3 regions of the Corynebacterium sp. CQ3829_602738 genome follow, and region 2 is predicted to be linked to each of the others. Evidence: predicted binding sites of a transcription regulator. Region 2 holds the regulator's gene; each other region holds the start of a gene.
The links. Region 2 encodes LexA, which represses DNA repair genes until DNA is damaged. Its sites were predicted from a motif close to CGAACANNTGTTCG; they were not measured.
Positions count from the first base shown of each region.

Region 1 (10,432 bases), 1.2 Mb from region 2:
TCTGCCGCGTCGACGACCTGGTGTGCTCCATGCAGGAATCCCACCGCGGCCTGGTCGCCCCCGCCATGCGCACCAACCTGGCGGCCGGCCGCGTGCCGCTCGCCGAGTTCAACGTGCTGTTCCGCGCGATGGGTTTGAAGTCGCTGGGCATTTTCTCCGACATCGGCTCCCACGGCGGCTACACCTTGGCGCAGCAGCGCGAGGCCTCCAACTGGATCATCGAGCAGTCCCAAGCCCCCATCCAAATTCCCGTTCCGGCGGTAGAGTTGGGGCATGAATGACCTCTTTGAGCTTGTAAACGGCACGTGGGCGAAAACCCACGACATCCCCGCTGACCGGGGCATCGACGGCGCGTTCTACATGCTGCGCGACAAATCCGAAGAAGATGTCCGGGCGATCTTGGAAGACGGCGCCGGTTTGGGCGGCGCCCTGTTTAGGTCCTTCATGGACAACCCCGGCGACATCAGCTCCCTCGACCCGGACCTGGCCAAGATCGAGGTCGCGGACGTCGACGAGTTCGTGCGCGGCCTGGGCGAGCTGGAGCGCGTCGGCGTCGGCGGGCCGGTGAGCTACTGGGTGGAGAAGGACTCGCAGGGCGAGAACTCCGTCGCCTACATCTTCCAGTCCGGCCTGGGGCTGCCGGACGAGGCCTACTACCGCGACGAGGACCACGCGGAGACCCTCGCCGCCTACAAGGCGCACGTGGCGAAGATGCTCGGCTTCCTCGAGCCGAAGTACCTGCAGGGCCTGACTCCTGAGATCGCCGCCGAGCGCATCGTCAACCTGGAGACCCAGCTGGCGGCGAGCCACTGGGACGTGGTCAAGGCGCGCGACGCGGTGGCCACCTATAACCCCACCGACCTTGAGGAGTTGCCGCCTTTGGTGCGCACGCTTCTCGACGCCTCCGGTCTTTCCGGAAAGGTCGTCAACATGATGCCGTCGTTTACTGAGGACCTGGACGGCATGCTGCGCCGGGAAACACTGGCGGACTGGCAGCTGTGGGCCGCGTGGAACATCCTGCGCTCCCGCGCCGGCGTGCTCTCCGAGGAGATCGGCAAGGCCAACTTCGAGTTTTATGGAAAAAAGTTAAGCGGCGCTACCGAGCAGCGCGACCGCTGGAAGCGTGGGGTGGGACTCGCGGAGAGCCTGGTAGGCGAGGATATTGGGCGGAGCTACGTCGATAAGCATTTCCCGCCCTCGTCCAAGGAGAAGATGCTGGAGCTGGTCGAATACCTGATCGCCGCATACCGCTCCCGCATCCAGCAGCTGGAGTGGATGAGCGAGCCGACGAAGCAGCGCGCGCTGGAGAAGCTCGCGCAGTTCAACGCCAAGATCGGCTACCCGGAGAAGTGGCGCAACTACGCGGGCCTGGAGTTCGGCGAGGACCTGGTGGAGAATGTCCGCCGCGGCGCCGCGTTCGAGCACGACTACCAGCTGTCCAAGATCGGCAAGGCCTCCGACCGGCAGGAATGGGTGTCTTCCCCGCAGACGGTCAACGCGTTTTACAACCCGGTGGTCAACGACATCACCTTCCCCGCCGCGATCCTGCAGCCGCCGTTCTTCGACCCGGACGCTGACGCCGCGGAGAACTTCGGCGCGATCGGCGCGGTAATCGGCCACGAGATCGGCCACGGCTTCGACGACCAGGGCTCGCGTTACGACGGGCTGGGCAACCTCAACTCCTGGTGGACCGACGAGGACCGCGCCAACTTTGAGGCCCTGACCGCCAAGCTGGTCGGCCAGTTCAACGGCCTGGTGCCGTCGGTGCTGGAGGGCACGAAGACGAAGGGCGTCAACGGCGAGTTCACCCTGGGCGAGAACATCGGCGACCTCGGCGGCCTGGGCATCGCCGTGGTGGCGTACAAGAAGTACCTGGAGGACAACGGCATCGACGACGAAAAACCCCAGCAGTTCGGCGACCTAAACTCTGAGTACACCGGCTTCCAGCGCCTGTTCCTGGCGTGGGCGCGGGTGTGGCGCTCCAAGGCTCGCCCGGAGATGGCCTCGCAGCTGCTCGCCATCGACCCGCACGCGCCGAACGAGTTCCGCTGCAACGTCATCGCCGCGAACATCGCCGAGTTCTACGAGGCGTTCGAGGTGGAGCAGGGCTCCACGATGTGGATCGACCCCGAGGACAGGGTGACGATTTGGTAGAGCACATCAACGAGCAGGGCGACCCGAACTTCAACGTCGGCGGCATCAAACGCGACATGCCGCCGGAGCTGCAGCTGGAGCAGCTGGCGTCCTACATGCACGCCACGTACGAGGACGGGCCGAACTATCTGGCCCTGCTGCCGGACCGCATCACGCACGCCGCGATGCTCATGCTCGGATCCGCCGTCGACCACGCCCTACCAGCCACGAAGTGGGCCGACGGGGTCACGGTGGAGTCCCACGAGCTGGGCACTGTGTTCCGCCCGTCGGAGCCGAACGGCAGGTGGGCAGTCTCGCTTTGGGACGGCCCCGCCAACGCCAAAGACATGCTCTGGCGCCCGGACGTCGCCGCCGCCGCGGAGCTGTCCGGCACCACGATCTTGGACGTGGACTCAGTGGCAGATGCTGCGAAGGCAGTTGAATTGGTCGGCGCCGAAGTGGTGTGGGCGCTTGGAGACGTAGCGTTGCCGCAGGCAGACCGCTACATCGTCACCTTCCCCACCACTCAGCCCTCAGTGGACGGGTTGATCCAGGTCAGGGCCAGCTCAAACCTCGAGGGCACCGAGTACCACGCCGACGGGTTCATCTCCACGCCGGCGGAGATCCGCCGCCGGGTCAAGGACGCCGCCGACGCCCTCTAGCCCAGCACGGAGTCGGCTTCGTCGACCTCGTCGAAGGTGGGGTCGTCAACCTCGGAGAGGAAGAACTGGGCGCCGTTGGCGTCGTGCACGCCGGCAGTCCCATTTTCAGGCCCGAACTCGACCCCGCCGCCGAGGTTTTCCACCTGTGTGCAGGCCGCGTCCACGTCGCGCACGCCGAAGTAGCTGAACCACTGGGCGTGCTCGCCGACGTACATGCCCAAAAACGGCGCGCCGTCCTCCACCGCGATGAAGTAGCCGTCTTCCTCGCGGATCTCCCAGTCGAAGAGTTCTCCGTAGAAGTCGATGGCGTCCATGCTCGGCGCGGAGTACTCGTACCACACCGGCACACCCGGCTCACCTGCGGCGAGGAAGCGCTCCTCCGGATCCTTCAGCCCGAACAGGCCGCCGGCCGGGTCCTGGCACAGGGTCACGGTCTCGTCCGAGCTGAGCACCTTGCCGCCCAGCTTCTCCACGTTCTCCGGGCTGCCGATGAACGACGTCACCCACATGTCCATCTGCGCCGGCACGATGCCGGCCACCGGCAGGCCCTCCTTGCGGGCAGTGCCGTCCACGATCTCCCAGCCCAGAAGCTGGGAGTAGAAGTGGGTGGACTTGAGCTGGTTCTGGGTGACCAGGTCCTGCCAGAACGGCATGCCTTCCCTGCCTTCGAATGCGGGCATTACAGGTTCCTCCACTTCTCGGGGTCGAAGTCGTCGTTGGCGGTGCGTTCGTCGAAGTAGTCGCCGTCGTCGCCGTCGACTACTACCGTGGCTGAATCTGCGCCAAGGCCGACGGTATCGCCGTCGATAAGCGAGTGCCCCCTCGAGGTGACCACCTCGTTGTTGACGGTGACCTCGCCAGCGCTGATGGCCTCCTTGGCGTGGCCGCCGGATTCTGCGAGGTTGGCCAGTTTGAGAAATTGTCCGAGTTTGATCGTGTCGCCGGAAATGGGCACGTCGATATGCATAGCGGTTAGTCTAAGGCATGCGAAGAATCTGGGCGTTTACCCTGCCTCTCCTGCTTGTTGGCTGTGTACAGGAGGAGCCGGAAGTCGTCGAAGAAGAGTCCACCGTGACCATCCGTTCCGTCGGCGACATCCTGGTCCACTCCGACGTGTACACCACCGCGCGCACGGACACCGGCTTCGACTTCTCGGGCATGTTCGACCCGGTCAGGGTATACATGCAGGACGCGGACATCACCACCGCAAACATGGAGGTCCCGGTCGCCGGCGAGGAGTTCGGGCTGTCCGGATACCCCCAATTCAACGCCCCGCCCGAGATCATCGATGCACTCGCCGGAGCAGGCGTGGACATCGTCAACAACGCTACGAACCACTCGATGGACAGGGGTGACGGGGGCGTGGTGGCGTCGACAGGCAACATGCGCGAGCGCGGCATGCTGTATACCGGCAGTTACGCCTCTGAGCAGGACAAATCCGTCCCCCGCATCATCGAGGTCAACGGCATCACCGTCGGCTTCCTCGGCTTCACTTACGGCACCAACGGCCTGCCGGTTGAGCAGGAGCATTTTGCATCGCTTATCGACGACACCCTGGCCGCCCAAGTCGCCGCCCTCGATTCACAGGTCGACGTCGCGGTGGTGATGCTGCACATGGGCGACGAATATGCGCCCCTGCCCAATGAGTTCCAGGAGGAGACTGCCGCGACTGCTTTGGACGCCGGCGCTGACCTGGTGCTCGGCGGGCACCCGCACGTGGTGGAGCCGTTTGCCGGGCCCGTCTGGTACTCCCACGGCAACTTCCTGCACGGCCAGTGGGAGGAGCCGACCAAGGTCGGCGGAATCGGCGAGTTCACGTTTAGCGGCGCCCGGTTCATGCCCACCTACACCGTCGGCCCGCCGATCAGCTACGACCACCACGTCATCCCGCTCGTGGAGGCCGCCGACTACCTGGATGTTCATAAATGGATGGCGGACCTGCGCGAACGCCTCAACGTCGAGGTCGTGGACTACCTCTAGCGTTCCGCCTGGTCCACCGGCATGATGCTCATCGTGTCGATGTTCACGTGCGCCGGCAGGCTTGCCACCCACCGCACCGCTTCGGCGATGTCGTCCGCGGTGAGGTTCTGTTTGCCCTCGTAGACCTTGCTCGCGCGCTCCTCGTCGCCTTTGAATCTGTTCAGTGAGAAGTCCGTCTTCACCCGGCCGGGGTCGATCTCGCACACGCGGATGTCGTTCTCCGCCTCCTCGCGCCGAAAAGCCCTGGTCACACCACGGAGTCCGTGCTTGGCCGCGTTGTAGCCGGAGCCGCCCTTGTACGCGTCCGTGCCAGCCACCGAACCGATGTTGACCACCAGGCCTTTCGACGCTTTGAGCTGCGGGTACAGCGCGCGGGTGACGCGCATCGTGCCCATCACGTTGGTCTGGAACATCCACTCCCAGTCCGCGTCGTCCGCGTCGCGCAGAAAGTCCAGCTCCTTCGCGCCGCCGGCGTTGTTGACCAGCAGGTCCACGCGTTCAAGAGCTGCAAGCTTCTCGACGCTCTCCCGGTCGACCACGTCCAACTCCATCGCCACCCCACCGATTTCGTCCGCGATTTGCTGGCACTTCTCCAGGCGCCGCGCCGCCACCACGACCTTCCAGCCGTCCTTGGCCAGCGCCCTGCAGGTCGCTTCCCCGATGCCTGCCGATCCGCCAGTGACTACTGCTACCTTCTGCTCGCTCATGAGCCGAAGTGTAGGCCCTCCCACAGCATCCAGATGCTAATGCGATGAAGATGCTGCCCGTGATGACGTCGATAAGCTTGCTGTACCTGGTGATCAGCTGCGACATTGCTTGGACTGCCAGCGCAAAGCCCACGAACCAGATGGTGCCGGTGACGACCATGACCGGTGCTGCGACCCACCCGAGGTGCGCGAACTGGGCGAAGATGGCGCCGAAGAAGAGGATCGCCTTCGGGTTGGACAGGTTGGTGAGCAGGCCCGTGAGCAGCGGCCTTGGCACCTGTTGCGTGGCGGGGATTTCCGGGTCGGAGGCGCGGATGGCGCCGATGCCCATCCACAGCAGGTAGGCGCCGCCCACGATCTGCAGCACTGACAGGACCTGCGGAAACGCCTGGATCAGCGCGCTTAACCCCGCCAGGGACGCCACAATCCAGATGGTGTTGCCGAGCATGATGCCTAGCGCGCACATCACGCCGGCTCTACGGTCCTTTGACCCCACGCGGATGATCTGCACGAGGTCCGGGCCGGGGCTCGCGATCGCCGCCAGCCACACGCCGAGTAGCGCAATCATGTCGCCTCCATTTGCCGCATGGTGATGTTCAGCCGGCCTTCGAGCAGGTCGGACGTGCCTCTTCTTGCGCCGAGCACGCCGTGTTTCGCCCTCCTGGCTGGACCGCCAAAGACTACCACGTCGCCGGACAGCAGCAGCGTATCGCGCCCTGCAATGCGGAAGATCGTGTCCTGGCCGAATGACAGGCTGACCACCGCGTTTTCGGAATCTTCCTCCGCGTCCACGTGCTGCCCCATGCCCTTACCCGGCGGGTAGAAGTTCACCAGCGCCGTCTCGATCCTCGGGGTCGGACCGACAAGCGGGTCTATTTCCCGCGCCTTCGCCATGACGTTATCCGCGATGACCTGGAAGTTCTCCGGGATCTGCGGCACCGGGTGGCCGTCGACCTCCCTGACCAGGCGGTACGGGTTCGTTGCCCAGAACCAGCCCAGCGAGAGCAGCCAGGCATCCATTTGGCCGTGGCCGACCTTTGGACGCCGCATAGCAACTGGCGTCCCCGCCGCCTTCCTGGCCAGCTCGCGCGCTTGGTTGACCAGTTCCTCCTGCTCGGCCGGCGTGAAAAAGGCAGGCAAATGGACCGCACCAGGGATGATGCGGGCGGGCGGCCGCGGAATGACGAGCACGGGAATAATGTAGCGCATCCGCGCGACGCGTTCGAATAGGTGAGTGTTTTTTATTTTCTTTTTCCTGGCACACCCCTTGACAGTCGTTCGTGTGTGCTATATTCTGGAGCGTACCACGACGAGAGGGGCGACAGTGAGAACCGCCACCACAGCACCGAAAAAATTCCGTAACCAGCGAGAACACGACCCGGATAGCGAATGCGCCCAGGCCATCCGGGACACGTATTGGACCATGTTTGGGCACTACTCGTACCCCGGTTTCGACGTCGATGATTTCGACGCCACAGTGACCCAACTGCAGCTCGCCACCGGTTGGAACAAGGGGTTTGTCAAGAACGCGATCCTCGGGCACGCCGTGCTGCAGGACCTCCCGCGCCTGCGCGAGCTGCAGCAGGAAACGCGCGTGATGGATGTGGGGCACTTGACCGCGGTCTACACCGCGATCGAGGAGCTGGGTCCGGATGTGGACAAGGAAGCACTCTTGCATATCGACGGCATCCTGTTCGACACCTTCACCCCAACCCGCCACGACCAGGCAGTTCCCCAGCGCAAGACCGTCACGGACCGCATCCGTGCCGCGATCAAACGAATGGATAAGAGCCGCGCCTACGACAAGCGGAAGCGCGAAGACCGCGAACAGGACGACGCGGAGACGTTCGGCGTCCACGAGTACCGCGACCGGGCGATCGTGCAGCTGGACACCAATTCCCTGGACGGCCGGAGGATCCAGGCGAACGTCGCCGAAGTCGCGCGCGAGCTCGGCATCAGCACGGCCGACGCGGCAATCAAGCTGCTGTCCGGCGAGGCGATCGGCATCGAGGTGACTCCGGTGCTGAACATCTACGCCCCGAAGAACCGCGCGATCAGCGGCCCAGTCTACCTCCCCGGCAGCGGTTGGACGACGCCGGAGGCCACCTCCGCGTTCGAAGACTGGTTGGCAAAAACGTTCCCCGTCACGCGCGATCTGGAGAAAGAGGGCGAAAAGGTGCTGCAGGGCTACGGCCCCGGCGAGGGCATGCGCCACGCCGTGTACGCCCGCAACCGCACCTGCATCTACCCGGAGTGCAACCGTCCCGCCGAGCAGTGCCAGCTGGACCACCGCATCCCCTACGAGGAGGGCGGCCGCACCGAGGTGGACAACCTGTTCCCCCTGTGCCAGCACCACCACAACATGAAGACCGACCGCCGGATTTTCTACATCCCCGACCCCTACTCCGGCGACATCATCTGGCTATTCGCCGACGGCACCTATGTCGTCACCGCCGAAGAAGGCCTGTTGCGCGACCAGATCACACCGTTTAACCCGCGGTGGCAGTCCAGCATGTCCGCCGTTCGCAAGAACCGGGCCAAGGCAGCGGAGTTCTTCGCCAAAGGCCACAAAATCCTGGACACCTTCGACCAGGACTTGGACCTCGAACAGGCCACCGCCGCGATCGAGGACCTGGAGCAGGAATACGGCATGAAGTTCGGGTTCACCCCAGAGATGCCGTACGTGGAACCCTTGCCCGAAGAACCGGTTGACGCCCCATTCCCCGACCCGGAGGAGGACCACTAACGCAGGTAGAACTTGTCCACCACCTCGTACTTCGGGCCGCCACTTCGGCCCTTGCCCAGGTGCGACTCCAGCAGCAGCACTTCATCGGCCGCGAATTCGGGGCCGGTGTAGATGGCGAGGGCGTGGGCGTGATCGTCGAGAAGCCATGGGTCCCTTGTGCGAGTGCCGGTCCGCGCGACGGTGAGGTGCGCGCGCTGGCGACGGCGCATGTCCGGGTCGAGCTGGCAGTCCGCCATCAGGTCTTTCAGCGGTGCCTTGTCGCCGCCGACCCCGATCCACATGGTGCGCCGATCAAAACACCCGGCTCCTCGGAGGTGCAACCTCAGGGGCCGGGTGAAGGCGGTGGCTTGGGCCAGGTGGTCGGTGACCGCGGCGGCGTCGTTGGGCTGTGACCCGTAGAAGGCGACCGTAATGTGCCAGTTGTCGGGGTCGGCCCAGCGCACTTCTGTGCCCGAGAAGTCGCGGATGGGCCGCAGGGCGGTGATGAGGTGTTCGCGAACATCGGCCGGAGGGACGATCGCTGCGAAGAGGCGTCTCATGGCCCACACGCTACCCTTAATTGCCATGTTTGACCTCGCGAAAATCGGACGGGATTTGCCTGTGTCGCGCGTCATCGACCAGCTGCCGGACACAGGCCCCCTGGTGGTGGAGGCGCCGCCCGGCACGGGCAAGACCACGCTGGTGCCGCCGGCGATCGCGAACAAGGTGGGAAAAACGCTGGTCACGGCCCCCAGGAGGGTGGCGGTGCGGTCCGCGGCGCACAGGCTCGCGCAGCTCAGCGACAGCGCCAAGGTCGGCTACAGCATCCGCGGCGAGCACAAGGACGGCGAGCTGGTCGAATTTGTCACGCCGGGTGTGCTGCTGAACCGCTTGCTCAAGGACCCCGGCCTCGAGGGCGTCAACGCGGTGGTGATCGACGAGGTGCACGAGCGCCAGCTGGACACCGACCTGGTGTTGGCGATGTGCATGGAGGTCGCCCTGTTGCGCGATGACCTGTACCTCGCCGCCATGTCTGCCACCCTCGACGCCAAAAAGTTCGCCGACCACATGGGTGCGCAGATCCTCTCCACGGAGGCGGTGACGCACCCGCTGGACATCCAGTACGCCCCGCACGCGGAAAGGATTCAGGGGACGAGGGAGTTTTATCGTCACGTCGCGGCCCAGACCGACAGCGAGCACCGGACGCTCGTGTTCGTGCCCGGGGTGCGCGAGGTGGACCTGGTGTGCGGGTTCCTGGATGACGCGAAGCCGCTCCACGGCCGCCAGACCAGCAAGGAGCAGGACGAAGCCTTGAGGGGCGACAACCGGGTGGTGCTGGCGACGTCGGTGGCGGAGTCGTCGATAACTGTGCCGGGTGTGCGCAAGGTGGTGGACGCCGGGCTGTCCAGGGTGCCCAAGCGCGACAACAGGGGCATGACGGGCCTGGTCACGGTCTCGGAGGCGAAGACCAGCGCCGACCAGCGGGCGGGCCGCGCGGGCCGCGAGGGCCCCGGCGAGGTGGTGCGCGTCTTCTCCCGCGACGAATACGCGAAAATGCAGCCGGACATCACCCCGGAAATCCTCACCGCGGACCTCACCAGCGCGCTGCTGACCATGAAGGCGTGGGGGTCGCCGGACTTACCGCTTATCGACGAACCAAAGGACCTCACCGAAGCCGAAACCAACCTCGAGCAGCTCGGGGCGACACGAAACGGCACAATCACGGACTTCGGCAAGAAACTGGCGAGCCTGCCCCTGGACCCAAGACTCGGCGCGGCGCTTTTGGAGTGGGGAGCCCAAGCGGCGCCGACCGTGGCACGACTTGCGGGAGAGACGCACGCAAAAAAGCTGCGCAGGCTGGTGCCGGACAAGGGACCGGTAGACCCGGGCGAGGTGATCGCGAGTGCTTTCCCGCAGTGGATAGCCAAGAAGGTGGGCGAGGAATACCAGCTGGCGTCCGGCACAAGGGCGAAGTTCAACTCGAACGCCGAGTGGATCGCGGCCGCGGAGGTGCAACGGACGAACAGTGGCGCGACTATTCGGGAGGCGGAGCCGATCGCGTTCCCGGAGCACCGCGTGGTGGAGGAAAAGGTGGCCTACCTGGAGGACGGCAAGGTCAGGGGCAGGAAGGTGGCCAGAATTGGTGCGATCGAGCTCAGCTCCACGCCGGTCAAACTCACCCCGGACGAGGCGGCGGAGGCGCTGACGGACGTGGACTTCGCCAG
Region 1 covers NZ_CM137003.1:98,388-108,819, reverse strand. Annotated here, with positions in the region: gene ACX1NL_RS00430 (cutinase family protein) at 1-281, shown strand, start outside; gene ACX1NL_RS00425 (M13 family metallopeptidase) at 274-2,154, shown strand; gene ACX1NL_RS00420 (hypothetical protein) at 2,148-2,795, shown strand; gene ACX1NL_RS00415 (VOC family protein) at 2,792-3,475, opposite strand; gene ACX1NL_RS00410 (RNA-binding S4 domain-containing protein) at 3,475-3,762, opposite strand; gene ACX1NL_RS00405 (CapA family protein) at 3,780-4,775, shown strand; gene ACX1NL_RS00400 (SDR family oxidoreductase) at 4,772-5,482, opposite strand; partial or broken gene ACX1NL_RS00395 (LysE family translocator) at 5,577-6,050, opposite strand; gene ACX1NL_RS00390 (alpha-ketoglutarate-dependent dioxygenase AlkB) at 6,047-6,622, opposite strand; gene ACX1NL_RS00385 (HNH endonuclease signature motif containing protein) at 6,906-8,228, shown strand; gene thpR (RNA 2',3'-cyclic phosphodiesterase) at 8,225-8,767, opposite strand; gene ACX1NL_RS00375 (ATP-dependent RNA helicase) at 8,793-10,432, shown strand, end outside.
Region 1: the regulator LexA is predicted to act here: its motif matches at 6,706-6,719, upstream of ACX1NL_RS00390 (alpha-ketoglutarate-dependent dioxygenase AlkB).

Region 2 (10,432 bases):
ACCGCCGCGACCTCATCCATGGCCGCGAAGTACCTCGCACGCAAGGACTCAGAGGTCATGGCGATGATCGGTGCGGGCTCGCAGTCAGAGTTTCAGGCGCTGGGTTTCCGCGCGGCACTCGGAATTGAGCGGGTGCGCATCTTCGACATCGACCCGAACGCGATGGAGAAGTTCCGCCGCAACATCGAGCCGCTCGGCATCGAGGTCTACATGGCCGCCAGCGTCGAAGACGCGGTTGAAGGCGCGGACATCATCACCACCTGCACCGCGGACAAGGCGCAGAACACCATCCTGGACTACTCGCTTGTCCGCCCCGGCGTACACATCAACGGCGTCGGCGGGGACTGCCCCGGCAAGACCGAGCTGGACGCGCGCATCCTCGACGACGCCACCGTGTTCGTGGAGTTCCCGCCGCAAACCCGAATCGAGGGCGAGATCCAGAACAAGGGCGACGATTTCGAGGTCGTGGAGCTGTGGAAAGTCATCGCCGGCAAGCACGAGGGCCGCACCAGCGACGAGGAGATCACCCTGTTCGACTCCGTCGGCTTCGCCATCGAGGACTTCTCCGCGCTGCGCTACCTTCGCGATTCCGTGGCGGGCACCGAGTTCGAGGAGTTCATCGACCTAGTCGCGGACCCCGACGACCCGAAGGACCTGTTCTCCTTGACCACCAACGTGCTCAGCCCCCTGTAGAGCCTCTGCTCCACGCGACAGACCAGACCTCAGCGCAAAACCAGACCTCAAGCGTGGGCGCGACCTGGGGTTTTGCAGGTGCGTTCGGCTTGAGATCTGGTTTCACCCGCTTCACGACGAAACCTCCGGCAGCCCCCGCTTCGTGCGGGTTCTTGCCGGAGGTCGTGCCGTCGTCAAGCGTAAATGCTTAGCGGGCGTCCTCGATGGTGATTGCCTGGGCCACAGCCTGGACAACGCCGGCGACCTTGACGGCCTCCCAGACCTGCTCCTTGGTCACACCCTCCTCGCGGACGGTGTTGGCGTGCGCCACGGCGCAGTGCTCGCAGCCGTTGATGGTGGAAACAGCGAGCGACCACAGCTCGAAATCGGCCTTTTCCACGCCCGGCTTCGAGATGATGTTCATGCGCAGGCCGAACTTCACGTTGGCGTAATCGTCGCCGAGCCAGCCCTTGGCGCGGTAGGCGACGTTGTTCATCGCCATGACGGTGGCGGCGCCGTACGCGGCCTCCACAGCCTCCTCGGAGAGGTGCTCCTTGGCTTCCTCAGCGATCTCTGCGATGACCTTCGCGTTGCGGGTCGCTGCCGCGGAGGCGAGCAGGGTACCCCAGAGCTGCTGCTCGCTGAGCTCGGTGGAGCGGGTCAGCGAACCGAGGTTGAGCTTCTGGTCCTTCGCGTACTCGGGCAGTGCGCCGCGCAGGTTCTCAATCGACATCATGTTCTCCTTTGCCGGACGGGTTTGACTGAAAAAGGGTTTACTTCAGGGACTCCTGGACCACGGCCATCTTGTCGATGTTCTTGGTCGGGTCGTTCTTCTGCCAATCGCAGGCGCAGACCTCTTCGGACTGCAGCGCGTCGAGCACGCGCAGAACCTCGTCGACGTTGCGGCCGACAGCGTCCGGGGTGACGGAGACGAACTGGATGATGCCGTCCGGGTCGATGATGAAGGTTGCGCGGTCGCACACGCCGTCAGCGTTCTCGACGCCGAGCGCGCGGATCAGGTCGTGGCGGACGTCAGCGAACATCGGGAACGGGATGTCCAGCAGGTCCTCGTGGGTCGCGCGCCAGTTGAAGTGGGAGTACTCGTTGTCGGTGGAGCCGCCGAGCACCTGGGTGTCGCGGTCCTCGAACTCCTCGTTGAGCTTGCCGAATGCGGCGATCTCGGTCGGGCAGACGAAGGTGAAGTCCTTCGGGTAGAAGAAGACGATCTTCCACTTGCCCTCGTACTTGTCCAGCGACACGTTCTCGAAGTAGTCGTCCGGGGAAGACGCGTTAGCTTCCTTCAGGTTGCCGCCCTTCAGCGCGACAAGGTCGAACTCCGGGAAACGCTCTCCAACGGTCATGATCGGCATAGAAATTCCTCCAAAGAAACTGGTCAAAGGTGATTTTCAACGGACAGCAACCAGTATGACACAGAACGCGCCCGCTTTCAACGTAAAAACCTATGAACTTCGTGTAGGTTCATAGGCATGGCTAATCGAGAGTATAAACCGACGCTCGCTCAGCTCCGGACGTTTGTCACCGTCGCCGAGCAAAAGCACTTCGTCTCCGCCGCGAACAAGCTCGGCATCTCGCAGCCCTCCCTGTCGCAAGCCCTCGCCGCCCTGGAGGCCGGCCTGGGCATCCAGCTGATCGAACGCTCCACCCGGCGCGTCATTGTCACCCCCACCGGCGAGGAACTTCTCCCCTTCGCCAAGGCGACGCTGGAAGCGGCGGACGCGTTCGTGGCGCAATCCCGCGGCGCCCTAGGGGTGCTGTCCGGGCCGCTGAACATCGGCGTGATCCCCACCATCGCCCCGTACATCCTGCCGACGCTGCTGAAGCTCATCGAGGAGGAGTACCCGGACTTGGAGCCACGCATTGTGGAGAACCAGACCGAGGAGCTGCTGCAGCGGCTTCGCGACGGGCAGATCGACGTCGCAGTGCTCGCCACCCCAACCGGCGCCACCGGGGTGTCGGAAATCCCGCTCTACGACGAAACCTTCGCGGTGATCACCTCCCCCGACCATCCCGTGGCCGGCAGAGGAGACCTCGATCTGAACGCGCTGCGCGACCTCGATCTACTGTTGCTGGACGACGGGCACTGCCTGCGCGATCAAATCGTGGAGCTGTGCAAGATCGCGGAGGTCAACCGCTCCCCCGGCGCGCAGTCAGTCACCCGCGCGGCGTCGCTGACCACGGTGGTGCAGCTGGTGGTGGCCGGACTCGGCTCCACGCTGGTGCCCGTCTCCGCCTTGTCCACCGAGTGCGCGCGCCCCGGCATCGCCGTTTCCGCCTTCGGCCCGGGCGTGGACGCGAAACGCACCGTCGGGCTCGCAATGCGGGCTTCGTCTCGTCGCCGTCCGGAGTTCGAGCAGCTCGGCGAGTTAGTCTCCCGCGCCTTCAAGGAAGCGACGGAATCGAGCCGTAAGCTGCTGCCGCGCTAGACTCACGCTCTGGTTATGAATGAGCACGCATCCCCTACCTCACCTCCCACAAAGCCGCAGCTGTATGAGGCGCTCGACGGCGTCCCGATCGCAGACGTGCGCAGGTTCCGACGGCGCTTGAAGAAGGCCAATTCCACTGAAGCGTTGACGGCGATTGGGGCGGACGTGGACAAGGCGGCAGCTGCCGTCGCTAAGCGCGATGCCCTCGTCCCCGAGATCACCTACCCGGAGAACCTGCCGGTTTCTGCGCGGCGCGAGGACATCATGGAGCTGGTGCGCGACAACCAGGTCGTGGTGATCGCGGGCGAGACCGGCTCCGGCAAAACCACCCAGATTCCGAAGATGCTGCTGGAGCTGGGCCGCGGGCGCCGCGGCCTGATCGGGCACACGCAGCCGCGTAGGCTCGCAGCCCGTACCGTGGCGGAGCGCATCGCCCACGAGCTGGGCCAGGGCATCGGCGAATCCGTCGGCTACGCCATCCGCTTCGACGACCGCGTTTCCGAGTCCACTGCGGTGAAGCTGATGACCGACGGCATCCTGCTCGCGGAGATGCAGCGCGACCGGTTTTTGAACGCCTACGACACGATCATCATCGACGAGGCGCACGAGCGCTCGCTGAACATCGATTTTCTGCTCGGGTACCTCAAGCGGCTGCTGCCGAAACGTCCGGATCTGAAGGTGATCGTCACCTCCGCGACCATCGACCCGGAAGCGTTTGCGAAGCACTTTGCCGACGCCGAGGGCAACCCAGCCCCCATCATCGAGGTCTCTGGGCGCACCTACCCGGTGGAGATCCGCTACCGCCCGCTGGTGGAGCAGGTGCAGGCAAAAGACGGCTCCGTCAAGGAGATCGACACCGACATGATCGACGGTGTGGTCGACGCCTGCAAGGAGCTCATGGGCGAAGGCAAGGGCGACATCTTGTGCTTTTTCGCCTCCGAGCGCGACATCCGCGACTGCATGGAGGCCATTGAGAAACAGCACTGGCGCGGCGTGGAGGTCGTGCCTTTGTTCGGCCGCCTGTCCAACGCGGAGCAGCACCGGGTGTTCTCCCCGCACTCCGGTCGACGCATCGTGCTGTCCACCAACATCGCGGAGACCTCACTGACTGTGCCGGGCATCCACTACGTGGTGGACACCGGCCTGGCGCGCATTTCGCGCTATTCCACGCGCACCAAGGTGCAGCGCCTGCCCATCGAGGAGATCTCCCAGGCCTCCGCCAACCAGCGCTCCGGCCGCTCCGGCCGTATCGCGGACGGTGTGGCCATCCGCCTGTACTCCGAGGACAACTTCGAGGCGCGCCCCGAGTTCACCGACCCGGAGATCCTGCGCACCAACCTGGCCTCCGTGGTGTTGCAGATGATCTCCCTGCGCCTTGGCGACATCAACGACTTCCCCTTCATCCAGCCGCCGGATAAGAAGGCCGTGCGCGACGGCCTGCTGCTCCTGCACGAGATCGGCACGATTTCGGACAAGGAACGCGACGGCGCACCCGTGCTCACCGCGGTGGGGCGCGACATCGCGCGTATCCCGGTGGACCCGAAGATGGCTCGCATGCTGGTGGAGGCCAACCGGCTCGGCGTGCTCGACGACGTCACCGTGATCGTGGCCAGCATGACCATCCAGGACGTGCGTGAGCGCCCCCTGGAGTACCAGGCCCAGGCCGACCAGGCCCACGCCCGGTTCAAGGACGCGACGTCGGACTTCCTGTCCTCGCTGAAGCTGTGGGACTACATTGGCGACTCGCGCGACGAGCTATCCGGCAACGCCTTCCGCAAGCGCATGAAGCGCGAGTTTTTGCACTACATGCGCATCCGCGAATGGTTCGACCTGGTGCGCCAACTGCGCGACGTGGAGCGCCAGCTGGGCTGGTCCCGAGCCGAGAACGTCGCCGGCGAGCGCGACGCCGACGCGATCCACAAGTCGCTGCTCACGGGCCTTTTGTCCAACATCGGCGCCCGCGACGGCAACTCGAAGGAGTTCCAGGGTGCGCGCGGGACGCGGTTCTTGGTCTTCCCCGGGTCGTCGCTAAGCAAAAAGCCCCCGGAGTTCCTCATGGCCGCCGAGCTGGTGGAGACCTCGCGCCTGTGGGCGCGCGACGTGGCAAAGATCGAGCCCGCCTGGGTGGAGGCTGCCGCGGGCGAGCTGATGAAGCACAGCTACTCCGAGCCTGTGTGGTCGCGGAAGCGCTCGGCCGCGATGGTGCACCAAAAGTCCATGCTCTACGGCGTGACCATCGTGCGCGACCGGCTTGTGCCTTACCACCGTGTGGATGCCGAGGGCGCGCGCAACATGTTTATTCGCCACGCCCTGCTCGAGGGCGACTGGAACCGCCACCACCACTTCATCGACCACAACGAAGCCCTACTCGCCGAAGCCGCTGAGGTGGAGGAAAAGGTGCGCCGCCGCGGATTGGTGGTGGACGAGGACACCCTGTTCGAGTTCTACGACTCGCGCTTGCCGCAAAGTGTCACCACCGCACGCCACTTCGACTCCTGGTGGAAGAAGAAGCGGGCCGAGGACAAGCACTACTTGGACTTTGACCCAGCCGCGCTTCTCGACGACGAGGGCGTGGACTCCTCCTCCGCCGCCTTCCCCGAGGTGTGGCGCCAGGGCTCCATCGACTACGCGTTGCGCTACAAGTTCGAGCCGGGCGATCCTTTCGACGGCGTGACCGTGGACGTGCCGGTGCCGCTTTTGGCCAATTTGCGGCCGGACGGCTTCGACTGGCTGGTGCCGGGGCTGCGCTCGGAGCTTGCCGCGGAGTACATCCGCACGCTGCCGAAGGCGCTGCGCAAGACCGTGGTGCCGGCGCCCGACTTCGCCGAGCGCGCCCTCGACGCGATCCGCGCACAGCAAGCCGCCGACGGCGTCAGCGAGCGCGAGCTGCGGGAAACACCGTTTGCCGAGGCACTCGCGGAGGCGCTTCGAAGCGTCGGCGGGCGCGGCATCAACGGTGCCGACTTCAACCCTTCTGCGCTGCCCGAGCATCTGAAAGTGACCTTCGCCGCGATTGACCGCCGCGGCAAAGTGGTCGACCACGACACGGACCTCGGTGCGTTGAAGCGCCGCCAGGCCGGCAAGATCAAGTCCTCCGTGTCCAAGGCCGGCCGCACATCTGAATCGGATGCGGTGGCGAAGTGGACCACCGACTCCCTCGGCGCGGTGTCGGAGACGGTAGCCACCACTATCGACGGCAACGAGGTCGACGCCTACCCGGCACTCGAGGCCACCAAGGACGGCGTGAAGGTCACCGTGCATCCGACGAAGGCCGCCGCGGACGCCTCGATGGTCACGGCGACGCTGACGCTGCTGCTGCGGGAGATCACGGTCAACGCGGGGCAGATGACCAAGGGGCTGCCGCTGCGGCAGAAGGTGGCGGTGGACCGCTACCCGCACGGCGGCGCCGACGGGCTTGTGGAAGACGCCCGCGTCGCTGTGATCCGCGACCTGATGTTCTCCTCCGGCGGGCCGGTGCGCTCCCCCGAGGAGTTCGACGCGTTGGTGGGCGAAATCCGGCCCCAGGTGGCAGGAGGTGTGCGCCGCGTGGTGGTCACGTTGGCGCCGGCGCTCGCGGAGTACGCGAACATTGCAGCGGAGCTGCGGCAGTGGGAAGGCCCAGCTATCGACGACATGACGTCGCAGCTGCAGTTCTTCCTGCCGAAGCACGCGGTGACTGTCCACGGCATCGGCCACTTGCAGCATTTGCCCCGCTACATCGACGCGATGCGGATCCGGTTGGAGGACATGCGCCTAGATCCGGACCGCGACGCCGACCGGCAGTCCGTGATTGATTCGGTGAAGGCTTACTTGGCGCAGCGTATGAAGTCCTTGCCTGCGGGCCGGACAAAGACCAAGGCCTACAAGGACATCTTGTGGCTGATTGAGGAGCTGCGGGTGAGCCTGTTTGCGCAGCGGCTGGGCACGCCGAGGCCGGTGAGCCAGCGTCGCATTGAGAAAAAGATTGACGCGCTGCGTTAGCGCCATGGCCGCGGGTTAGAAATCTTCGCGGTCGCGGCGGCGCATGAGCCGGATTTCGGATTCGAAGTCGTCCGCGCTCTCGAACGACTTGTACACGGAGGCGAAGCGCAGATACGCCACCTCGTCGAGGGCACGCAGCGGTTCGAGGACGGCCAGGCCGATCTCGTGGGCGGGCACCTGCGAGCTGCCCTGCGCGCGCACAGTCTCTTCCACTTCTTGGGCCAGACGCTTCAATGCGTCGTCGGTGACATCGCGGCCCTGGCATGCTCTGCGCACGCCGACGATGAGTTTGTCGCGGTCGAACGGTTCGCTCACGCCGTTGCGTTTCACAACAGTGAGGACGGCCTTTTCCACTGTGGTGAAACGCCCCCCGCACTCGGTGCACTCTCTGCGGCGGCGAATTGCTGAGCCGGCTTCGACCAGCCGCGAGTCAGTCACACGAGATTGCTCGTTGTGGCAAAAAGGACAAAACACGGTTTTCCACCCCCAGAGTTGTCAAGGCTTGGCGTAGCCGTGAGTCTACGCCCTGCCTAGCGCGCAGTTGCCGCCACAGCCGAATGAGCCGCCTGGCCGCTGGACATGGACGAAGGATCCTCTGCTTGCGCCGAGAAAACACCGCCGAATGCGGAACCGATAAGCAGCGCCGCAGTCATGCACACGCCGAGCAGGAGCGTATCGCGCGTCTCGTGCCGTGTTTCGAACGCGTTCACATTGGAGGAACCGTCAAGACTCCCCTTGGCAGATGAGCGAGCATCCGTTCGATGGGAGCCGGAAATCGCTCGAACACCGGCGCCGCCTGTTCGACGCTTCGGCGCGGAATCAACATCCCAGACTTCTGCCGGAGGGACCACAGATGCGGCTCCGGCGCGTCCAACTAATGTGTTATGTACTGGATTGATTGCAACTGACATGGTGTGTCTCCCTTCGTTCTGCGGCACACTCTACGTTCGGCGCCGACACGCTCGAACGTTCTAACGTTCATTTGTTCGAATACGCTTACGTGTTCGATTTATAGCATCACGTTTGATACGTGTCCACCCAAAGCTTGCGCCCATCGAACATGAGTGCCCTATCTGGTAGGTTCGTAGGCGCACAACGCCACCGAGTCCAAGGAGAACGTCATGGCACGAAAGAAGTCCGATCCAGGTAACCCGGATTACAACGCGCTGTCAGACCGCCAGCGCCGGATCCTCCAGGTCATTCAGGACGCTGTGGTCCTGCGTGGCTACCCGCCGAGCATCCGCGAGATCGGTGACGCGGCCGGGCTGCAGTCCACCTCGTCTGTTGCATACCAGCTCAAAGAGCTGGAGAAGAAGGGATTCCTCCGCCGCGACCCGAACAAGCCCCGCGCCGTGGACTTGCGCCAAATGCCGGAAGCCGGCCGAAAGAAGCGCAAGCCGCAGGAGGCGAAGCCGGAAGATTCTGGCAATGCCCGCTACGTGCCGGTAGTCGGACAGATTGCCGCGGGTGCCCCGATCCTCGCCGAGGAGAACGTGGACACCTACTACCCCCTGCCCGAGGAGCTGCTCGGTGACGGCGATGTGTTCATGCTCAAGGTCGTCGGCGAATCCATGCGCGACGCCGGCATCCTCGACGGCGACTGGGTGGTTGTCCGCTCCCAGCCGAACGCCGAGGAGGGCGAGTTCGTCGCGGCGTTGCTCGACGGTGAGGCGACGGTCAAGGAGTTCCACCGCGACTCCACCGGTGTGTGGCTGTTGCCCCACAACGATGCCTTCGAGCCGATTAAGGGCGACGAAGCGGAGATCATGGGGCGTGTCATCTCGGTGTTCCGTACGCTGTAGTCGGTGCGTTTGCATCGAGCAGCCGCAGCCCCACAGACCGGAAATCACATAGCGACAAGCGCAGGAGATCGATGTACGCCGAGGAGCGTAGACGCCAAATCGCGTCTTTGACCGCAGTTGAAGGCCGCGTCAACGTCACGGAGTTGGCGCAGCGCTTCGACGTCACCGCGGAGACCATCCGCCGTGACCTTTCGGCGTTGCACGACGAAGGCGCTGTGCACCGCGTCCACGGCGGCGCAGTGGCGAGCCAGTCTTACCGCTCGACGGAAATTCCGCTGGATACCCGTCAGCGCGCCTCCCTTGCCGCTAAAGCCGCGATCGCGGAAACCGCGCTGCAGTTCGTGCCGGATGCGCAAAGTTGCACCATCTTTTTGGACTCGGGCACGACGATCAGCAGCTTGGGCAAGCGTCTGGCGGAGACCCGCGGGGACCGGGAGTACTCGGTGGTGACCAACTCCATCCCCACTGCATTGGAGCTGAGCGATTCCGGATTGCACGATGTGCAGCTTCTCGGCGGCTCAGTCCGGCCGATCAGTCAGGCAGTCGTCGGCAGTACCGCGCTTCGCACCCTCGCTCTGTTGCGCGCCGACGTGGCGTTCGTGGGCACCAACGCGTTGTCCATCGGCCACGGCCTGTCCACTGTGGACGCCAAGGAGGCGGCGGTGAAGGCCGCGATGGTCACCAACGCCCGCAGGGTTGTCGTGTTGTGCGACTCCACGAAGCTGGGCAACGACTATGTGGTCAGCTTCGCGCCGCTGACGGACATCGACGTGGTGATCACCGACGCCGAAGCGCCCTCCGCGTTCGTGGACGAACTGCGCTCGCACGGTATCGAGGTCGTGCTCGCGCAGCCCCAGTAACCCTCGGTGCGCCGCCCGACGTATTTCACTGGGGCGTTCTTTGACTTTCTGCGCGAAAATGGTGGCATCTTCGTATGAATGCGACCTACACTCGTTGCAGACTTGAATGAAAAACAACGGAAAGGACACCCGAATGGCTTCCAAGACTGTGAAGGTCGGTTCCACCGTCGGGCTGCACGCTCGCCCGGCCACGGTGATCGCAGATGCTGCCGGCGAGTACGACGACGAGATTCTGCTGACCCTTGTCGGCGGCGACGATGACGACGAGACGGACGCTGCCTCCTCGCTGATGATCATGGCTATGGGTGCCGAGCACGGCGACGAAGTCACTGTCACCTCCGATAGCGCAGACGCCGTGGAGAAGATTGCGGCGCTGATCGAGCAGAACCTCGACGAGGAGTAAGCACTCGTAGCTTTACGACGAGCTAACGCCCGGGCACACGTCGCCCGGGCGTTTTCGCGTGCAGCAAGTACCGGACGCTAGAACGTCGACGGCTTCGGCACCTCGAAGTCCTTGCGGTACTGCCCCTCCCCCAAGGTGTCGTACGCCCAGCGCATCAGCGGGTAGATCACGATGATGCCGACGGAGCCCAGCGCGATGCCTTCCAGCGTTACAGCGCCCACATCGAGAGTGAGGTTGCCGATGCCCACAATCAGCGCGACCGCGGCCGCG
Region 2 covers NZ_CM137003.1:1,471,827-1,482,258, forward strand. Annotated here, with positions in the region: gene ACX1NL_RS07130 (ornithine cyclodeaminase) at 1-693, shown strand, start outside; gene ACX1NL_RS07135 (carboxymuconolactone decarboxylase family protein) at 881-1,405, opposite strand; gene ACX1NL_RS07140 (peroxiredoxin) at 1,446-2,042, opposite strand; gene ACX1NL_RS07145 (LysR substrate-binding domain-containing protein) at 2,160-3,116, shown strand; gene hrpA (ATP-dependent RNA helicase HrpA) at 3,132-7,097, shown strand; gene nrdR (transcriptional regulator NrdR) at 7,113-7,571, opposite strand; gene ACX1NL_RS07160 (hypothetical protein) at 7,628-8,008, opposite strand; gene lexA (transcriptional repressor LexA) at 8,219-8,899, shown strand; gene ACX1NL_RS07170 (DeoR/GlpR family DNA-binding transcription regulator) at 8,971-9,759, shown strand; gene ACX1NL_RS07175 (HPr family phosphocarrier protein) at 9,893-10,162, shown strand; gene ACX1NL_RS07180 (uracil-xanthine permease family protein) at 10,240-10,432, opposite strand, start outside.

Region 3 (10,432 bases), 180 kb from region 2:
ATCTGTTTCGACTCCGCCCTCGGCGCCACCGGCCGCTCGTCCACGCCCCGCGCCAACCACCACAGCTGCTTGCCCACCGCGCCGCCGATGGCGATGTCCAGCTCTTTCTCGCTGAGGTTGGCGAGGTCACCGATCGTTTCAATTCCGGCAGCGAGCAGCTTCGATTCCGTCACCGGGCCCACACCCCACAGCTCGTTGACCGGCATCGGGTGCAAAACCTCTAGCTGCCGATCGTGCGGGATGACGAACACCCCGTCCGGCTTTGCCCGGCCCGAACCGATCTTTGCGTATTGCTTTCCCGGACCGGCCCCGATCGAGCTGGGCAAGCCCGTCTCCTCTTTGATGGCTGCACGCAGCTCGTTCGACCACTGTTCCACATCCTCCGGGCTCGCCCCGACCAAATCTTCCGGCTCCATGAACGCCTCGTCGATGGACAGCTGCTCCACCACGCCCACGTGCCTGCCGATTACCTCGAACACCCGCCGCGACGCCGCCACGTAGACCGGCCTGCGCGGCGCCACTAGCACCGCCTTCGACCCCACCAGGCGCGCCGCCCGGTGCGTCGGCATCGCCGAGCGCGCCCCGTACTTGCGTGCCTCGTAGCTGGCGCCTGCGACCACGCCGCGGCCCGTTACTCCCGCCACCAGCACTGGGCGTCCTTTGAGCGTCGGCCGGGTCAGCTGCTCGCAGGAGGCGTAGAACGCATCCATGTCGATGTGCAGCACCCAGCGGTTCATGTCCACCACTGTGCACCACCGGGACCGCCTAGTTCCAATCTCCTCACCCGGCGAACGAATCTCCGGTGACGTACTCCATCCGCCTCGGCTGCTTTCGATTACGCGAGACGAACCGGGCACCGTTTTTGAACGTGAAGAACAAATCGCTTCCCTGGCGCTCGATGGTGATCACTCCGTGGCTCACCTGGGAGTGGCAGCTCGAGCACAGCGGGATCAGGTTGTCCAAATCGGTCATGCCTCCGTGCTCCCACTCCTTTATGTGGTGCATCTCTATGAAGCGCCTATGCGAACATCCAGGCATGGCGCACTGATACCCCCAGATCGCGAGCAGTGCCTGCACCTGGCCGTCTGTAGCGAACCTCCGCGAACGTCCGACGCGGATAGTCAGTCCCGTGTCATCCAGCAAGTGCAAACGCACCATCGCATTAGCGAGGTAGCTGCGCACGTCCTCAGAAGGTGCCGAGCGGTTCTCCGGCATCCAACACTGTCCGCTCTGACTCACCATGAGGTTGACCTGCACACCGGGGCTGCGAAGCGGACTCTTCGGGTTGGCGCGGACCATGTCGATCATCGACAACAAAGCCCCGTACACGTCCTGTTTTTCTGGAGGCCCGTAACGCGACACCGAACGCACGATGTCGTCCATAGTGATCTTCGTGCGCTTACGCGGAGCGCGGTCCTGCTCTGACGGGACGGCGTCTTCGGTGGCAGCTGCATCGTCGATAAGCTTCTGCACCTTCTCCGGATCCTGCAGATCATCCGGGTCCACATCCTCCAGACCGAAACTGGCCAACTGTGCCACCTTCAACGCAGTCAGAAGTTTTTGGCCGGCTACCGCGGGAAGCCTCGCCTCGAAGGCGAGCATGCCGTCATCGCACTCGCGGGCGCGAGCGAAAGGTTCAGTCGGGTCCTCCTCTTTGGGCCTTGCCCCGGCGAGCAAAAGCTGGAGATCAGCAAACGACATGCTCAGTGCTAGTTTGACGTGCTGTTCCTCGTTGTGCTCGTCCAAATACGGGAGAAGGAAGCGAACAGTCGAATACGGCATCACCCCTGATTCGAATGCGTCGTACAAACGCCTGAACTTCCTCAGCCCCCGTGCCACGCGCACATACTCGAACGCAGTGGCCTGCGGGAGGTTGAGCTCGCTGCGCAGCCACGTTGCCGTCGACTTCTCCCCGTACTGCTCCGCGAGCTCTTGTTCGTCGAACTGTCCCACCGCATCGAGCATTAGCGCCCGGTGGTGATTCGCCGACAACTGATTGCATTTGATCTGGTCCTCGAGCACCTCTGCCGACAGGCCACCCGTTCGACCTTCCGTCCGTTCGTCCACCGCAATTGTCATGGTTAATCCCCTCGCTCATGAACATTGACACCTTTATAGACCGCTCATGTGTTCGAGTCAAGGGCTCTGCGGAAAATGTCAACTGAAGTGGACAACGCATGCGTCTTAACTGATTTGGAATGTCGAACATAGGAGCCTTTAACTATGCAGCTGCATAGTGAACGCCCCGCCCCGCATACCCCGTGAGACTATGCCGCATAGTGGGTACCACCCCACAGTTGGTTAGAAAAACTATGCCGCTGCATAGCCGACGCCACTCTCCAAGCGCCCCACCCGAACATCCCAAAAGACTATGCCGCTGCATAGTGGGTAACACCCCACTGTTGGTTAGAAAAACTATGCAGCTGCATAGTGCCCAAAAACGATGGCCTATCCGCCCACCCCTGCTCAGCAGGCAAAAGGGCCCCACCCTGCACGAGTGAGGCCCCAGGTTTCCCAGTAGAACCTAGCCGTTCTTGCGAACGGTGGCGGTGACGCCGTCGACGATGTCGTGGCCCTCGACGGGCTCGGTGACCACGTCGAAGGACGTCGCCAGGGTCTCGGCGGCGATGTGGTCCGCGTGCGTGCGGGCCCACGCTTCCTTCTCAGCCGGCACGGCAAGCACCACGGCGATGCGGTCGGAGACCTCGAAGCCCTCGCGCTTGCGGGCGTCCTGCAGGCCGCGGATCACGTCGGCGGCCCAGCCCTCGGCCTCGAGTTCCTCGGTGACCTCGGTGTCGAGGACGACCAGGCCGACGGTGCCGTCGGCGTCGACACGCGCGGTGCTGTCCGGGTTCTCCGCCACCAGTCGCTCGGTGTAGAGCTCCGGGGTGAGCACGATGTCGCCGTCGACCACCACGTCGTCGCCGCGGCGCTCGTAGTTGCCGGCCTTGACGTTCTTGATGGCGCGCTGCACGTCTCGGCCCAGCGACGGGCCAGCCACCTTCGCGTTCACCACGACTTCGAAGGATCCGGCGGAGTCAACGTCGTCAGTCAAAACGACGTCCTTCACGTTCACCTCGTCGCGGATGGTGGAGCGGAACGGCTCAAGCTTGGCGGAATCCGGCAGCGCGACGGTGAGCTTCGGCAGCGGCAGGCGGTTGCGCAGCTTGTTCGCCTTTCGCACTGACGACGCCGCAGAGCAGACCGCGCGGGTCGCATCCATCGCGGCGACCAGGTCAGCGTCGGCCGGCAGCTCGGTCGCCTGCGGGTAATCCGTCAGGTGCACCGAACGGCCGCCGGTAAGCCCGCGCCAGATCACCTCGGAGACGTACGGAAGCAGCGGCGCCACCGCGCGGGAGACGACCTCGAGCACCGTGTAGAGGGTGTTGAACGCCTCCGGGTGCGCCTCCTGGCCCTCCCAAAAACGGTCGCGGGAGCGGCGCACGTACCAGTTGGTCAACGTGTCGGCGTAACGGCGCACCTCGTCGCAGGCGTCGGCGATGCTCGTGTCGTCCAGCGCCTCCCCCACTGCTGCGACCAGGTCGTGCGTCTTGGCTAGGATGTAGCGGTCGAGCACGTTATCCGAGTCCACGGACCACTGCGCGTCCTCCGAGGAGTACAGCTGCAGGAACGTGTAGGCGTTCCAGATCGGCAGCAGCGCGTGGCGCACTCCCTCGCGGATGCCTTGCTCGGTGACGATCAGGTTGCCGCCGCGCAGGATCGGCGAGGACATGAGGAACCAGCGCATGGCGTCGGAGCCGTCGCGGTCGAAGACCTCCATGACGTCCGGGTAGTTGCCCTTCGACTTGGACATCTTCAGACCATCGGAGCCCAGCACGATGCCGTGGGCGACAACCTTCTTGAACGCGACGCGGTCGAAAAGCGCGGTGGACATGACGTGCTGGAGGTAGAACCAGCCGCGCGTCTGGCCGGAGTACTCCACGATGAAGTCGGCCGGCTGGCGGGTCTCAAACTCTTCGCGGTTCTCAAACGGGTAGTGGTACTGCGCGAACGGCATGGAGCCGGACTCGAACCAGCAGTCCAGCACGTCCGGCACGCGGCGCATCATGGACTTACCGGTCGGGTCGTCCGGGTTCGGTCGCACCAGCTCGTCGATGTGCGGGCGGTGCAGGGACTTCGGACGAGTGCCAAAGTCGCGCTCCAGCTCATCTAGGGAACCGTAGACGTCCACGCGCGGGTACTCCGGGTTGTCGGAGACCCACGCCGGCACCGGCGAGCCCCAGTAGCGGGTGCGGGAGATGTTCCAGTCGCGCGCGCCCTCGAGCCACTTGCCAAACTGGCCGTCGCGGATGTGCGACGGGATCCACTCGATCTCCTGGTTCAGCTCCACCATCCGGTCGCGGAACTCGGTGACCTTCACAAACCAGGCCGGCAGCGCCATGTAGATCAGCGGTTCGCCGGAGCGCCAGGAGTGCGGGTAGGAGTGCACGATGGTCTGGTCGCGCAGCACGCGGCCCTTGGCGCGCAGGTCGCGGATGATGTCGCGGTTGGCGTCGAAGACCAGCTTGCCCTCGTACTCCGGCACCAGCGAAGTGAACTTGCCGTCGGCGTCGACGGGGATGACCAGGTCGATGCCGTATTCCTGGCAGGTGAGCATGTCGTCCTCACCGAAGGCTGGCGCCTGGTGGACCACGCCGGTGCCGTCCTCGGTGGTCACGTAGTCCGCGTTGAGGATCATGAACGCGTTGTCGTGGTCGCGGAAGTAGTCGAAGACCGGTTCGTATTCCAGGCCCTCCAGCTGCGCGCCGGCGTAGGTGGCCACGACCTCGTACTCGCCGAGCTCCTTCGCGTAGGCGCCGAGCAGATTCGTCGCCAAGAGCAATTGCTTATCGACGAACCCTTCGGCCCCGTCCGCACCGACCTTCACCAACGAGTACTCCACCTCGGGGTGGACCGCGAGGGCCAAGTTGGACGGCAAGGTCCACGGGGTCGTGGTCCAGGCGATAGCGGAGGCGTCGTGAAGCTCAGGGTGCTCGGCCCAGGTTTTCTCCGCGGCGTAGCCGGCGCGCCCGCCTGTAAACGGCAGGGTGACGGTGACGGTGGGGTCCTGGCGGTCGCGGTAGGAATCGTCCAGGCGGGTCTCCTGGTTGGACAGCGGTGTGTGCTCGGCCCAGGAGTACGGCAGGACGCGGAAACCCTGGTAGATCAGGCCCTTGTCGTAGAGCTCCTTGAACGCCCACATGACGGACTCCATGTACTCCGGGTCCATAGTCTTGTAGCCGTTTTCGAAGTCCACCCAGCGAGCCTGGCGGGTGACGTAGTCCTCCCACTCGCCCGCGTAGTGCATGACGGACTTGGCGCAGTACTCGTTGAACTGCTCCAGGCCCATGTCCTCGATCTGGGCTTTGTCGGTGATGCCGAGCTGCTTCTCCGCCTCCAGCTCTGCGGGCAGGCCGTGGCAGTCCCAGCCGAACACGCGCGGGACGTGGTAGCCGGACATGGCGCGGAAACGCGGCACGATGTCCTTGACGTAGCCGGTGAGCAGGTGGCCGTAGTGCGGCATGCCGTTTGCGAACGGCGGGCCGTCGTTGAACACGTACTCCTCGCAGCCCTCGCGCTGCTCCAGGGAGGCCTTGAACGTGCCGTCCGTGTTCCAGTAGTCGAGGACGACGCGTTCCATCTCCGGGAAACGGTCGCTGCCGCCGGTCATGTCAACCTTGGGGTAGACGTTGCCAACCATGACATCACTCCTTCAGCCGTGCAGGGACGCATTGCTGCGCGGTACCACCCTGCTTGGAGCGCGTGATGCGCCCCCACTTCGTTGCGGTGAAGGAAGTTACGTCTTCCGTGGTTGACGTCCGGGTCTAGTAAGCAAAAGCCGTTCTTCCGGAAACGCTCCCCGGTGATGGCCGGATCACTGCGTGTTACGAGTAACGCCCAGCATCCTACAGGGATGCTGGGCGTTTGTGAAGAGTCAGGTACTACTTCTCGTTCGGCGCGGTGGTGGAGCGGGACTCCAGCTCCTCCAGCTGGGACTCCAGCAGCGTCTTCAGACGCGTGCGGTACTCGCGCTCGAAGGTGCGCAGCTCCGCAATGCGGTTCTCCAGTGCGGTCTGCTGCTGCTTCACCGTGTTCATGATCTCGGTGTGCTTGCGCTCGGCGTCTGCCTTGAGCTTGTTCGCCTGCTCCTCCGCCTGGCGGATCTGCGCCTCAGCGCGGGAGTTGGCCTCGTTGGTGGTCTCCTCGGCCTTCTTCTGCGCGTCGGCGACCATCTGCTTGGAGCGGGTCTCTGCGTCCTGCAGCTGGGTGCGGGAGCGGGTCTGCGCGTCCTCGAGCTGCTTCTTGGACTTGGACTCGGCATCGGCGATCTCGCGCTCTGCCGCGGCACGGGCGTCGGCGAGCATGGAGGACGCCTCCGCCTGCGCGTCGTTGGTCAGGCGGTCCGCCATCTCCTGCGCCAGGCCGAGCACCTTGGCTGCCTGCACGTGGGTGTCAGCGGAAACGTCGCTGCGGGCCGGCTGGGACGCGGCAGCGGCCGGAGCGGTTGCCTGCTTCGGAGCCTTCGCGGCCTCCTCAGCCTGCTTGCGGGCCTTTGCGGCCTCGTCCTTGGCAGAGCGGGCCTCAGCCTCAGCCTTCTCCTGCGCCTGCTTCGCGGAGCGCAGCTGCGCCTCGAAGTCGGCGCGGACCTTCTGCTCCACCTCGCGGCGGATAGCGGCCTCGTCGACCTTCTCGGAGTCGTCGGAACGCTTCACCGGGGCTGCAGCGACAGCGCCCTGGCCGCCCTCCTCCAGGCGGGAACGCAACTCGTCGTTCTCATCCTGCAGCTGTGCAAGCGTGTCCTCCACGAGGTCGAGGAACTGATCCACCTCGTCCTCGTTGTAGCCTCGCTTGCCAATCGGCGGCTTGCTGAAAGCGACATTGTGCACGTCTGCTGGTGTCAGCGGCATTTGCGTTCCCTTCGATAATCGTGTGAGTTCTCGCTCGCGCGAAGCATTATCTGCTGAATTGTAACGGTTTCGTTCGACGAGTGTAGCCCAGCCTAGCCGTAGAGCCGGGCTAAAGCTCAAGTAAAGCTATCGCAACGCCGGATTAATCAGCACGGCACCGATGAGCATCTGGATGAGCATGAGGATGAAAAACAGGACAATTACACTCACGTCCAGGCCCACACCACTTCCGCCGAGCCTCAGGGGCGGAATGAGTTTGCGCAGCGCATTCACCGGCGGATCAGTCATCCGGAAGATGGGTTCGGCCACCATGATGAACCAGTGCGGCGGGTCGAACTGCTTGGAAAACGCTTGCACCATCTCAATGATGATGCGCACGATAACCAGCAGCGAGTACAGACCCACCAGGGCGTAGATGATTGCTCCAAAAAGTGCCACGGCGAATCACCCTACCGGCTAGCGCAAGCCGGCAGCACGCTTGAGGTCGTCCTTCTCCAGCTTCGCGTTCTCCGGAACGATGGCAAACAGGCGCTTGCGCGTGTCGACGCCACGGGACAGGTTGTGCATGCTGCCACGCAGCGCGAAGCACAGGCCGGCGGCGAAGTCGACGATACGCTTCGCGTCGGCGGTGTCCAGGTCGGTCAAGTCCATGACCACAGCGTCGCCGTCGCGGAACGGCTCGCCGATCTCCTTGGCGTCGTTGTAGTTGCGCGGCGCCGCGGTGACGATGTGCGTCGTGGAGCGGTAGCTGGGGCGGACGGTTTCACGGCCGTAGTCGCGCGCGGCGGGGCGGTCCATGCGCGAGGGGCGCTCCACACGGTCTGCGCGGTCTGCGCGGTCATAGGCGGTGGAACCGGCGGCGTTTGAGCTGTACTGCGGGTCGTCGTAGTAGGCGTCGTCCTCGGCGTTATCCACGGGGCCGAGGCCGAAAAAATCTTTAGCACTGTCGAAGAAGGACATGCGGGCGGCTCCTTTTATGGGGTGATTCGCGGTGGATTTCAGAGTACGGGCCGGGGCCCGAGGAGGGCTGTTCCGACACGCACGATATCGGATCCGCACTCGATCGCGTCGACGAAATCACCGCTCATACCTGCGGAAAGTCTCAAGTCGCGCTTGAGTTTCGCGGCGTAGTCGTCCGTCAACGAGCGCGCCTGGGCGAACACCTCGCGGGGCTGCGAATCCAACGGCGGCACAACCATGAATCCGGTCAGTTCGAGGTACTCGGATTCCTCCACCGCTTCCACGATCGCGGGAACGTCGTCGAGGTGTGCGCCGCCGCGGGCAGTGTCGCCGTCGTAAGACAGCTGCACCATGCACGGCAGGGTCTCGCCTGTGCGGTCGCCGCGCTCGAGCGCCAGCGCCATGCCGCGGTCCAGCCCGTGGGCCAGCTTCAGCGAGTCCAGCGAGTGCACCTCCGAGGCCCAGCGCGCCACCGAGTTTGCCTTCTTGGACTGGATCTGGCCGATCATGGCGATGCCGCAGCGCCCCTCAAGCGCCGCCGCCTTGTCGCGGGCCTCCTGTTCCCGGTTCTCCCCCACCAGCACAACGCCGAGCGATGCCAGCTCGATGATGCGCTCCACCGGGTGGAACTTCGTCACCGGCAAAAGTGCCACGCTGCCTTCTTCACGGCCGGCGGCGCGCTCCGCGTCGCGGATCTGTTGGCGGACAGTGTCGAGGTTTCGCGAGAGATCAGACATTTGGCATCCAAATTACGCCAGCCTGGCGCCCGGTCACACCTTCGCGGCGGTGGGAAAAGAAGTCCTTGTCGGTGATGGTGTCGCGCGGGTCCGCGTCGATGTGGGTCACCCCCAGGCTCATCAGCTGGCGCACCAGCCCGGCGCGCACGTCGATGCCGGGGGTGCCCTTCTTTGTGCGGGTGCGGGAGCCGGGCAAATGCTTCTCGACGTCTAACGCCATCCCCTCCGGGACCTCATACGACTCCCCGGCCGCGGCAGGCCCCAGCAGCACCTGGATGCGCGACGGCTCAGCGCCGAGGCCCACCATCGCCTCGACGGTGTTTTTCACGATCCCGTTGCGCGCGCCCATCCGCCCGGCGTGCGCCGCGCCGATGACGCCGGCGGTGTGGTCCGACAGCAGCACCGGGGTGCAATCAGCCACGAGTACGCACAGGGCCAGGTTCTTTTCTCTGGTGACGATGGCGTCGGTGGCTTCCACGGGGGTGGCCGAAGGTCCGTCGATAAGCGTGACTGTGTTGGTGTGCAGCTGCTCCATCCACACGAAGCGCTCCTCGGGCAGGCCAAGTATTTGCGCGAGCCGGGCGCGGTTCGCGGCGACATCGGCGGCGTCGTCGCCGACGTGGGTGCCCAGGTTGAACGAATCGTAGGGGGCAGCAGAAACCCCGCCCGCACGGGAGGTGAACACCATGCGGACGGGGCGGGAGGAAAGATCTGGCATGCCTGCCAGCTTAACTAGCGCATGAAGTCCGGCACATCGACGTCATCGAAGCCGCCGTCGAAACCGCCGTCGCGGGGCTCGCGGGGCTCGCGCTCACGCTCGGTGAACAGGCCGCTACGGGTGGACGGCTCGTAGCGGTGGCGCGGCTGGTACTCCTCCTTGGCTGGCTCGGCCTCCACGACCTTGGTGGAGGTCTGCTCCGGCTGCGCCTGCGGCGCTTCCTGCTCAGCGGGCTCGGCCGGGCGGGCGTTGGCCTTCTCGTCGAAGCCGGTGGCGATGATGGTCACGCGGACCTCGTCGCCCAGGTTGTCGTCGATGATCGTGCCGAAGATGATGTTGGCGTCCTCGTCGGCCTTCTCCTCGACGATGGAGGCCGCGTTGTTGACCTCCATCAGGCCCAGGTCGGAGCCGCCAGCGACGGAGATGAGCACGCCCTTGGCGCCCTCCATGGTGGTCTCCAGCAGCGGGGAGTTGATGGCCTGCTCGGTTGCCGTCATCACGCGGTTGTCGCCGCGGGCGGAGCCGACGCCCATCAGGGCGGAGCCGGCGTCGGCCATGACGGAGCGCACGTCCGCGAAGTCGACGTTGATCATGCCCGGGATGGTGATCAGGTTGGTGATGCCCTGGACACCGTTGTAGAGCACCTCATCCGCCGCGCGGAAGGCCTCCATCATCGAAAGCTCCGCGTCGCCCAGCTGCAGCAGGCGGTCGTTCGGGATGACGATGACGGTGTCGCAGACTTCCTTGAGGTTCTCAATGCCCTCGAGCGCCTGGCGGGTGCGGCGCTTGCCCTCGAAGGTGAACGGGCGGGTGACCACGCCGATGGTCAGCGCGCCCATCTTCTTGGCGATGCCGGCGACCACCGGGGCGGCGCCGGTGCCGGTGCCGCCTCCCTCGCCGGCGGTGACGAAGACCATGTCGGAGCCCTTCAGGGACTCCTCGATCTCCTGCTTGTGGTCCTCGGCCGAGGTGCGGCCAACCTCGGGGTTGGCGCCGGCGCCGAGGCCGCGGGTGGCCTCGCGCCCGATGTCGAGCTTCGTGTCGGCATCAGTGAACAGCAGTGCCTGGGAGTCAGTGTTTATCGCGACAAACTCGACGCCCTTGAGGCC
Region 3 covers NZ_CM137003.1:1,652,336-1,662,767, forward strand. Annotated here, with positions in the region: gene ACX1NL_RS07975 (DNA polymerase IV) at 1-737, opposite strand, end outside; gene ACX1NL_RS07980 (HNH endonuclease signature motif containing protein) at 781-2,079, opposite strand; gene ileS (isoleucine--tRNA ligase) at 2,525-5,701, opposite strand; gene ACX1NL_RS07990 (DivIVA domain-containing protein) at 5,943-6,908, opposite strand; gene ACX1NL_RS07995 (YggT family protein) at 7,035-7,346, opposite strand; gene ACX1NL_RS08000 (cell division protein SepF) at 7,365-7,868, opposite strand; gene ACX1NL_RS08005 (YggS family pyridoxal phosphate-dependent enzyme) at 7,907-8,605, opposite strand; gene pgeF (peptidoglycan editing factor PgeF) at 8,598-9,323, opposite strand; gene ftsZ (cell division protein FtsZ) at 9,338-10,432, opposite strand, start outside.
Region 3: the regulator LexA is predicted to act here: its motif matches at 2,121-2,134, upstream of ACX1NL_RS07980 (HNH endonuclease signature motif containing protein).